One region of the Aureimonas sp. OT7 genome, then DNA from elsewhere that is predicted to be linked to it. Evidence: riboswitches for the same ligand, from Rfam matches in the RefSeq annotation. Region 1 holds a riboswitch; the other holds the start of a gene.
The links. Region 1 has a riboswitch for cobalamin ahead of IGS74_RS20295 (ABC transporter substrate-binding protein). Riboswitches for the same ligand answer to the same signal wherever they lie in the genome.
Positions count from the first base shown of each region.

Region 2: linked by a shared signal. The riboswitch ahead of IGS74_RS11405 (ribonucleoside-diphosphate reductase subunit alpha) and the one ahead of IGS74_RS20295 (ABC transporter substrate-binding protein) in region 1 are both predicted to bind cobalamin.

Region 1 is NZ_CP062167.1:2,841,190-2,846,094, forward strand. It holds gene pgsA (CDP-diacylglycerol--glycerol-3-phosphate 3-phosphatidyltransferase) at 1-172, shown strand, start outside; gene moaD (molybdopterin converting factor subunit 1) at 188-439, shown strand; gene IGS74_RS13570 (molybdenum cofactor biosynthesis protein MoaE) at 441-896, shown strand; cobalamin riboswitch at 937-1,132, shown strand; gene IGS74_RS20295 (ABC transporter substrate-binding protein) at 1,165-2,199, shown strand; gene IGS74_RS20300 (iron ABC transporter permease) at 2,238-3,236, shown strand; gene IGS74_RS13580 (ABC transporter ATP-binding protein) at 3,233-3,997, shown strand; gene ndk (nucleoside-diphosphate kinase) at 4,056-4,478, opposite strand; gene IGS74_RS13590 (glutathione S-transferase family protein) at 4,580-4,905, opposite strand, start outside.
Region 2 is NZ_CP062167.1:2,384,861-2,389,765, reverse strand. It holds gene IGS74_RS11425 (alpha/beta hydrolase) at 1-19, opposite strand, end outside; gene IGS74_RS11420 (histidine kinase dimerization/phosphoacceptor domain -containing protein) at 99-1,181, opposite strand; gene IGS74_RS11415 (response regulator) at 1,178-1,591, opposite strand; gene IGS74_RS11410 (CHASE3 domain-containing protein) at 1,621-3,114, opposite strand; cobalamin riboswitch at 3,247-3,459, shown strand; gene IGS74_RS11405 (ribonucleoside-diphosphate reductase subunit alpha) at 3,567-4,905, shown strand, end outside.

The DNA of each region.
Region 1 (4,905 bases):
GACGGCGGCGCAGATGGTGGCCATCGCCTTCCTGCTGGCGGGCCCGGCCGGAGACCAGATTTTCCCCTATGTCACGGAACTCGGCATATTCTTCCTCTGGATCGCGGCGCTGATCACCCTTTATACCGGCTATGATTATTTCCGAGCGGGCCTGCGCCATATCGACGTCTGACCGGGAGGTCGCGCCATGAAACTCGCCTATTTCGCATCCATCCGGGAGCGCATCGGCCTTGCCGGCGAGGATGTTTCCCTGCCGGCCGACATCGGCACCGTGGCCGACCTGATACGCTGGCTGGAAGGCCGCGGCGAAAATTATGCGCAGGCCCTGAAGACGCCCCAGCTCGTGCGTGTCGCGCTAGATCATGAGCATGCACGGCACGATGCGCCGCTGGCCCGCGTTCGGGAAGTCGCGTTCTTCCCGCCGATGACGGGGGGATGACATGGCACTCGTCCGCGTCCAGGCCGAGCGCATCGATTTCGCGCAAGCGGCGTCCACGCTGCCCTCCGACGGCTCGTTCGGCGCGCTGGTCAGCTTTACCGGATACTGCCGCGACGAAGCCGGGCGCCTCGCCGCGCTCGAGATAGAGCACTACCCGGGCATGGCAGAAGGGCAGATCGGCAAGATCGCCGAATCCGTCGCCGCACGCTGGCCGCTGGCCGGCTGGGCCATCATCCATCGCTTCGGCATGATTCTGCCCGGCGAGGAGATCGTCTTCGTTGCCTGCGCTTCGCAGCATCGGCAAGCCGCCTTCGAGGCCGCGTCCTGCATCATGGATTTCATGAAGACCGAGGCGCCGTTCTGGAAACGCGAGCATCTCGTGGATGGCAGCGTAGGCGCATGGGTAGAGGCCCGCGATACCGACGCCGCCGCAACGGACCGATGGCACAGGCTTTGAGCCGCAGCCAGCATTGCGGTTGTGAAGGCCCGCGCCGTCTGGTAGCGACATCGGTGCCGGTTTCCGCAAGGAATTGAAAGGGAATCCGTAGCTGGCCTCAAGGCCGGCCAAACGGAACTGCCCCCGCAACTGTAGGCGGTGAGCGCCGCGCGATTTCGTCACTGGGGATCCCCCGGGAAGGCCGCGCAAGCTTCGACCCGCCAGTCAGGAGACCTGCCGGCACGAACAGCAACGCGAACTGGGCGGGGTTGCCCAGGAAGGTGTCGACATGGCGAATTTCAATCGGGCCCGCGCCCGGACTTTCATCTCCTCGCTCGCATTGGCGGCGTGCCTGGGCTTCTCTGCCCAGGCTACGGCGCAAACGACCTATCCGCTGACGCTGCAAAACTGCGGTGTCGATATCCGGTTCGAGGCCGTGCCGGACAGCGTCGTCGCCGTCGGCCAGGCCGTCACCGAGATTCTTTATTCGCTCGACTTGCAGGAGAAGGTTGCCGGCACGGCAGTCTGGTTCACCGACGTCCTTCCGCAATTCGAGGAGGCAAACGCCGGAATCGAGCGCCTTGCCGACAACGATCCGAGCTTCGAAAGCGTCGTCGCCAAACGTCCGGGGCTGGTTGCCGCGCAATATGAATGGCATGTCGGCCCTCAGGGCATCGTAGCGACTCGCGAGCAATTCTCCGATCTTGGCATTCCCACCTATATCCTGCCGTCCGACTGCGTCGGCAAGGACAACACCGCGGGCTCCGATGGAACGCGGACCGCCATGTATTCCATGGACACTCTCTACCAGGGCATTACGGAGCTCGCCGACATTCTTGCCGTACCCGAGCGCGGCCGGGCCCTGGTGGCCGACCTGCGCAACCGGGAAAGCACGGCCATCGAGACGGCACAGGCGCTGGGGATGGACGATGTCAGCGCCATGTTCTGGTTCTCCTCTCCCGAGCTTTCGGGGGATCCGTTCGTTGCCGGAAGCAAGGGGCCTCCCGCAACGATGATGGATGCGCTTGGGCTGCGCAATATCATCGAAAGCGACGAGGAGTGGCCCCTCGTAAGCTGGGAAACCATCGCCCGCGCCGACCCATCCATCATCGTGGTGGCCAGCATGGACCGGCGCCGCTTCGAGGCCGACGACTACGAGAAGAAGCTGGAGTTCCTGCGCACCGACCCGGTTGCCAGCCAGATGGACGCGGTCCGCAACGATCGTATCGTCGTGCTGGACGCGCATGCGATGGACCCTTCCATCCGCAACATCGCGGCACTGGAAACCCTTGCCGACGCCTTGTCCAAGCTCGACGCACGGTGACGGCAGCCGGTATCGCAAGGGCGCGGCCCGCGACGCCCATTGCCTGGGCGGGCGCGGGCGTCGCGATCCTGACGGCGGCGATCCTTGCCGGTATAATCATCGGTGAAACGCCCTTGCCGCCGTCGCTTGTCGGCTCCGTCCTCGCCAACAAGCTTTTCGGCGCCGCCCATGCGGTGGACGCCATCGATTCCGGTATAGTCTGGAACTACCGCATGCCACGCACGCTGGTTGCCGCGGCATGCGGTGCCGGGTTGGCGCTGGCCGGCGTGGTCCTGCAATCTTTGGTGCGCAACGCCTTGGCAGACCCCTATCTTCTGGGTGTTTCGGCGGGCGCTTCCACCGGCGCCGTCGCGGTGACGATCATGGGAGTCGGGGCTGGCGCCATCGGCCTTTCGGCCGGGGCTTTCGCGGGGGCGGCGCTGGCGTTCCTTATGGTCGCCGCCCTTGCCCGTGCGGCGGGCGGCGGGCCGGCGCAGATGGTTCTTGCGGGCATTGCCGGCTCGCAATTGTTCAACGCTCTCACCTCTTTCTTCATCGCCCGCTCGGCCAATGCGGAACAGGCGCGCGGTATCATGTTCTGGCTGCTGGGCAACCTGTCCGGCGTGCGCTGGCCCGACGTTTCGCTTGCAGCACCGGCTGCGGCGCTGGCGCTGGTGGTCTGCCTGTGGTGCGCGCGCGGTCTCGATGCCTTTTCCTTCGGCTCGGAAGCGGCATCCTCGCTCGGTATCGATGTCCGGCGCATTCGAATCGCCCTCATCGGCGTCGTCACGCTGACAACCGCCATCATGGTCAGCCTGGTCGGCTCGATCGGCTTCGTCGGACTGGTCGTCCCTCATGCCGCACGCTTCATCGCCGGTGTGCGGCACCGCCGGCTCATCCCCGCTTCGGCGCTGCTGGGAGCGGTTTTCCTGATCGCCGCCGATATCGTGTCGCGCATGCTGATCCCCGGCCAGGTCGTTCCGATCGGCGTCGTGACCGCCCTTGTCGGGGCACCGGGCTTTGCGCTGATCCTCGTGCGCAGGCGCATGCGCCCATGAGGGTAGAAGCCAGGGATCTCCACTGGGCCGTCGGTGGCAAGCCGATCGTCTCCGGCGTCAGCCTCGACATCGCGCCCGGCGAGACGCTTGGCGTCGTCGGGCCGAATGGGTCCGGCAAGTCGACGCTTCTGCGCCTTTTGGCTGGCCTGCTGCCTTCGAATGGCGTTGTTCTGGACGGCAGGCCGGCGTCAGGCTTCACGCGGCGGGATCTGGCGCGAAACCTTGCCTTCGTGGCCCAATCCTCCGATACGGAGGAAGCGCTGACGGTCCGCGATTGCGTGGAACTGGGCCGCACACCCTGGCTTGCGCCCTTTGCGGCGCCGAGCGCGGCCGACCTTGAGATTATCGCGCAATCCATAAGCGCCGCGGGCCTCGACGGGTTCGACACCCGTTTCTGGAGCACGCTGTCGGGCGGCGAGCGCCAACGCGTGCACATTGCGCGCGCCCTGGCGCAGCGCCCGCGCCTGCTGCTCCTGGACGAGCCGACCAACCATCTCGACATTCACCATCAGATGGAAGTGCTGCGGCTCGTCTGCGCGCTGCCGGTCACGGTGGTCGTGGCCTTGCACGATCTTAACCAGGCACTGGGATGCGACCGGCTGGCGATCATGGAAAAAGGGCGGCTCGCCGCATTGGGCAGGCCGGCCGACGTTTTGACCGAAGCGCGCCTTGCATCGATCTTCCGGGTCGGCAGCCGTACCCTGACCGACCCGAGCGACGGGCACCGCGTCTACCGCTTCATTCCGCTGGATCGCAGATAGCAGAACGCCCGCCCGGCAAGGCCGGACGGGCGTACATCATGCCGGAAGGACGAAGCCTTCAGCCGACGATTTCGGTCTCGGCGAACCAGTAGGCGATCTCCTGGCTGGCCGTCTCGGGCGCGTCGGAGCCATGAACCGAGTTTTCACCGATGGAGACGGCGAAAGACTTGCGGATCGTGCCCTCTGCGGCGTCGGCCGGATTGGTTGCGCCCATGACTTCACGGTTTTTCAGGATGGCGTTCTCGCCCTCCAGAACCTGCACGATCGTGGGGCCGGAGGTCATCGTCTCGACCAGTTCGCCGAAGAAGGGCCGCGCCTTGTGGACTGCGTAGAAGCCTTCGGCCTCGCGCTTGCTCATCCAGACGCGCTTGGAGGCGACGACGCGCAGGCCGGCTTCTTCCAGCTTCTGCGTGATGGCGCCCGTCAGATTGCGCCGCGTCGCGTCCGGCTTGATCATGGAGAACGTGCGTTCGATAGCCATATGGCTTTCCTTCCGATGGAATATGAGGGAAAAGATGCCGCTCCATACAGTGCGGGCCGGCCATCGGCAAGGGCTGGCCCGGCGATCCCGAAGACCGGCAGTCAGGCTGCCGCGACGCGCCGCCCCTCGCCGTCATAGAGGTCCAGACACCTCTCGAACCACTCCATCACGCGGTCATCCGGCTTCAGCGGGCGGAACGGCGATACGACGCGCAGCCACTGAAACGCCCCGAAGACGATATGATCGGCAAAGCCCGGTTCCCGCCCGCTCAGGAAGGGCTGGACCTTCAACGTGGCGCGCAGCGGGTTCAGGGCTTGCGAGAACGCCGCGACATGGGCTGGATCCCGGTGCACGACCTCTTCCAGCTTCATGCCGAAGAAGGCTTCCCGCGTACGACGGAAGTGCTCCTTGTCGGCATCGTCGAGCA
Region 2 (4,905 bases), 460 kb from region 1:
AGCCCGCCAGTACCATCATGCTAAACAGCGCCGCCAGGCGCGTCGGACTGTGACGGAAGGTCTGCACGTGTGTCGTCCCCTCGTATCGTCGGCGGGCGTCAGCCTTTCGGTTCGTCTTGCATCGTATCGAAGGCGACGACCGCGCGCGTGCCGGTGCCGACTTCGGCGTAGACCAGCTTGCTGTCGAGGCTGCGCGTCAGCGCCACGATGATCCGTGCGCCGAGGCCGGTGCCCTGGATCTGTCCTTCGCCACGCCACCCGATCCCGTCATCCTCGACCGACAGTTCGGCCATCCCCTCGGCCGTCTCTGCCAGTCTTACCCGGATATCGCCCTTCTTGTCAGGATACGCGTATTTGATCGCGTTCGTCACCAGTTCAGTCGCGATGACGCCGATCGAGACGGCCTTGTCCGGTGAAACCGTCACCTGGTCGGCCTCGAAGCGGATTGGCATCTTGTGCAGGTCGTCGGCCATGGACAGGGTCAGCTCCCCCACCAGCCGGCCCAGATAGGTCTTCAGATCGACACTGCGGACATCCTCGGACGTATAGAGGCTGCGGTGCAGATTGGCGATCGCGGTGATACGCGCCTGCACCTCGGTCAATGCCTCGCGGATTGCGGGATCCTCGGTGCCGTTCGATTGCATGCGAACGAGAGACCCGACGAGCGCCAGGCTGTTCGCCACCCGGTGGTTCACCTCGGCCAGCATGGCCACGGCGCGGTCGCGGGCCTCGCGCACCTCCTGCTCCGCCCTTTCCTTGGCGCGCCGCAACGTCGCCTTTTCAACCGAGGCGCGGATGGCGTTGGCCAGCAGCAGCTCGAACTCCGACCCGACCGTCTTGACGACGTAGTCCACCGCACCGGCCTTCAGCGCGTCCACGGCGATGGACAACTCGGTCGATGCCGTCACGTAGACTGCCGGCGGCGCGTTCTCCATGGCGCTCATGTCGCTCAGGATATCGAGGCCGGACCCGGAGCCGAGGTCGTGATCCAGGATGACCGCGGAAAAGTCGCGATCGTTGAGGAGTTGCAGGCCGGTGACGGCATCGGGCGCATGCACCACTGATATGCCATGGCGGCTCAACATGCGCTGGGCAAGGCGGCCGGCCACGACGTCGTCGTCGACGTACAGAACTGTGACACCGGCTGCGCCCGGCTGGATCGCGCCCCCGGCCATCGTCATTCCGTTTCCGGCACCTGCATCACCGAGAAGAACAGGCCAAGCTGCCGGATGGCATTGGCGAAGCCTTCGTAGTCCACCGGCTTGGTGATGTAGACATTGGCGCCGAGATCATAGCAGCGCTGGATCTCGCGGCTGTCGTCGGTCGTCGTCAGGACGATGACGGGCGAGAGCTTGGTATGCGGGTTGGCCTTCACTTTCTCCAGGATGTCCACCCCGCCCATGTCCGGCAGGTTCAGGTCGAGAAGGATCAGGAGGTGCCGTCCGGCACTGTCCTCGCCCGAGCCATCCGCACCGAACAGGAACGCCAACGCGTCCGTGCCGTTGCCGAAGGGCAGGATCTCGTTGTTGACGCCGGCACGACGGATGTTCTTTTCGATCAGCCGTGCGTGGCCCTCGTCGTCCTCGATCATGACGATCTGGACAGGCTTTGCGGTCCTGCTCACGATTCAATGCTCCGCTTCACGTTCAAAAGATTGGCCGGCAGGACGAGCGTGAAGGTCGAGCCCTTGCCGAGTTCAGATTTGAGGCCGATGTCGCCGCCCAGGTTGCGGGCCAGCGTCCGCACATGCGCCAACCCGATCCCCTCACCCGCAGTATCCTGTTTTCCCGACCGTCGGAAGAGCTCGAACACCCGTTCATTGTCAGCCGGCGAAATGCCCCGTCCATTGTCCTCGACCTCAATGACGACGCGGCCGTAGGAATCATTCCGTGTACGGACGGATATCCGCAAGGGACGCGACGGCTCGCGGTACTTGATTGCGTTATCAAGCAGATTCCCCAGCATCTGATCAAGCGACAGGCGGTCGGTGACGATGGACGTCGCCTTGACATCGGTTTCGATCTCACCGTTGTTCTCGGCACCCTGATGGTGCACGGCATTCGTCGCCGTCTCCACCAGGGCTCGAAGGTCCACCCTTTCCGGCTTCAGGCTGCGCCGCCCTTCCCGCGATATCTTCAGGATGGCGTTGATGAGGCCGTCCATCTTGCGGGTCGACGAGCGGATGAATGAGATGGCCTCGGGAACCTCCTGGTTGATCGCCTCCTCGGCATGGCGGCGCAGCGGTTCCTCGCTTGGCGGCAGGCTGGCCATGTAGTCCCGCACCGGCGAAAACGTCGCCTCCAGTTCGCTGGTGAAGCCCATGATGTTCACAAGCGGCGCGCGCAGATCATGCGTCACAATGTAGGCGAAGCGCTGAATCTCCTCGTTCGCCTTGATGAGGTCGGTGGTGCGCTCTTGGACGCGGGCTTCCAGAGCCGTGTTTGCGGCCTCGATTTCGGCGCGGGCCTCGGCGACTTCCCGCGTATAGCGCAGGATGGTCCAGGCGGCGGCGGCGGCCATCAGGATGATGGCGATGGCGCCGATCACCGTGACGTGGCGCAAGGTGGACCCGATGTTCTCCTGCCGCTCTATGCCGGCCTGCAATTGCGCTTCCGCCTGGTCGAGAATCATGCCGAGCTGGCCTCGGATCTCGTCCATGAGGGCGAGCCCGGCGCCGCCGGCCACCTCTGCGACGGCCGCGTCATACTGGCCGCTGAGCGCAAGCGAAACGGTGGAATCCAGTTCCGCCGTCTTGGCCGTCACACGCTGGCTCAGTTCCGACAAGTCCGCGCGGCCGCCCATCATCTCGTCCATCGCCACCTGCAGCCGTTCGACCCTGGGCGCGATGGACCCGATCTGCTCGCGATACGGCTCGAGGTAACGCTGGTCACGTGTCAGGAGATATCCGCGCTGGCCGGTTTCGGCATCGACGATGCGGGACAAAAGGTCAGCTGCCGCGCTCCGCACCGCGCGTGTCATGACGACTTTATCGAAATTCTGCTGGGTCAGCCGGGTCAAATACATCGAACCGCCAACGATCGCCAGAAGCAGAAGCAGCGCGGCCGCCAGGAAAGCGAATGTGCGGGCATAGAACTGCTTTTGGGAAATGGGCATCGGAACCAGGTGTTTGTTGCAACGATGCCCTGAATGCCGCAGCACGGGCTGAACCACAATCGAGAATTTTCCCGAACGCTTCGGCGCGGTGGAAAACCGACGAAGGCGGGTTGACACCCGCGACCGCGTAAAACAATCTGTTGTGGTCACGGTCTTCCATAGACACAAGATATGGAAGCTAAGAGGGAATTCGGTTCGCCGCTCAAATGGTTAGTCCGAAGCTGTCCCCGCAACTGTAGACGGGTAGCCCGCACCCAATCGCGCCACTGGAGCCTGGCTCCGGGAAGGCCGGGTGCCGGCGACGACCCGTGAGCCAGGAGACCTGCCGTGTCGATGAACCTTTCCCTGGGCGGGGTGTCCCGGCGGATCGTGTAGCTTGCCCGGCGTCTCGCGGCGCCGGTATGCAGCACGTGTCCGCCTGGCCTGTCCATCCTCTTCGACAGGAACAGCCGATGTCACTTTCCGCAGAATTCCCGACAGTCCGTCCGGCCTCGGAGGCGCAGGCCAGTCCCCTGCGCGTCGTCAAGCGCAACGGCCAGAGCGACGTCTTCGATGCCGGCAAGATCAGCATCGCCGTCACCAAGGCTTTCCTGGCCGTCGAGGGCCGGGAGGCCGCCGGTTCGTCGCGCGTGCACGACATCGTCGACGATCTGACGGATCAGGTTGCCTCGGCCGTGCAGCGCCGCGCCGGCCGTGACCATGTCATCCATATCGAGGACGTGCAGGACCAGGTCGAGCTGGCGCTGATGCGCGGCGGCCATCACAAGGTGGCCCGCGCCTATGTCCTGTACCGGGAGGAGCGCGCCAGGGCGCGGTTGGAAACGCAGGCCGCGCCTGCCGCACCGGCGATCGTGGTGCGCGAGCCGGATGGCGGCGCCACGCCGCTCGACATGGACCGCCTGGCGGCCGTCGTGGCCGAGGCGGTCGATGGGTTGCCCGGTGCGGATGCGGCGCTGATCGTCCGCGAAACCAAACGCAACCTTTACGATGGCATCTCGCGCGAGGAGCTGTCCGACGCCCCGATCCTGGCGGCGCGGGCGCTTGTCGAGACCGATCCGGACTATGCCTTCGCCAGCGCACGCCTGTTGATGGACAAGCTCCGGGCCGAGGCGCTCAGCTTCGTCAGGGGCGTGCCGACCAACGCCACTGCCGCCGACATGCAGGACGCCTATACGGATTACTTTTCGCGCTACCTCGCCCGCGGTGTCGCGGAACAGCTCATCGACCCCGAGCTCGCGCGCTTCGATATCGCCGTTCTCGGTGCGTCCCTGAAGCCGGAACGCGACCGGCAGTTCCAGTTTCTTGGGCTGCAGACCCTGTACGACCGGTATCTCCTGCACAGCAACGGTACCCGCTTCGAGCTGCCGCAGGCCTTCTTCATGCGGGTGGCCATGGGCCTTTCAGTCCGCGAAACGGACCGGGAAGCGCGCGCCATCGAGTTCTACGAGCTTCTGTCCAGCTTCCGCTTCATGGCGTCGACGCCGACGCTGTTCAATTCGGGCACGCCGCGCCCGCAATTGTCGTCCTGTTTCCTCACCACCATCGGTGACGATCTCAGCCAGATCTTCAAGTCGGTGCGGGATAACGCCCTTCTGGCCAAGTATTCCGGCGGCCTCGGCAACGACTGGACGCCGGTGCGGGGTCTTGGTGCGCATATCCGCGGCACCAACGGCAAAAGCCAGGGCGTGGTGCCTTTCCTGAAGGTGGCCAACGATACCGCTATCGCCGTCAACCAGGGCGGCAAGCGCAAGGGCGCGGTCTGCGCCTATCTGGAAACATGGCATGTCGACA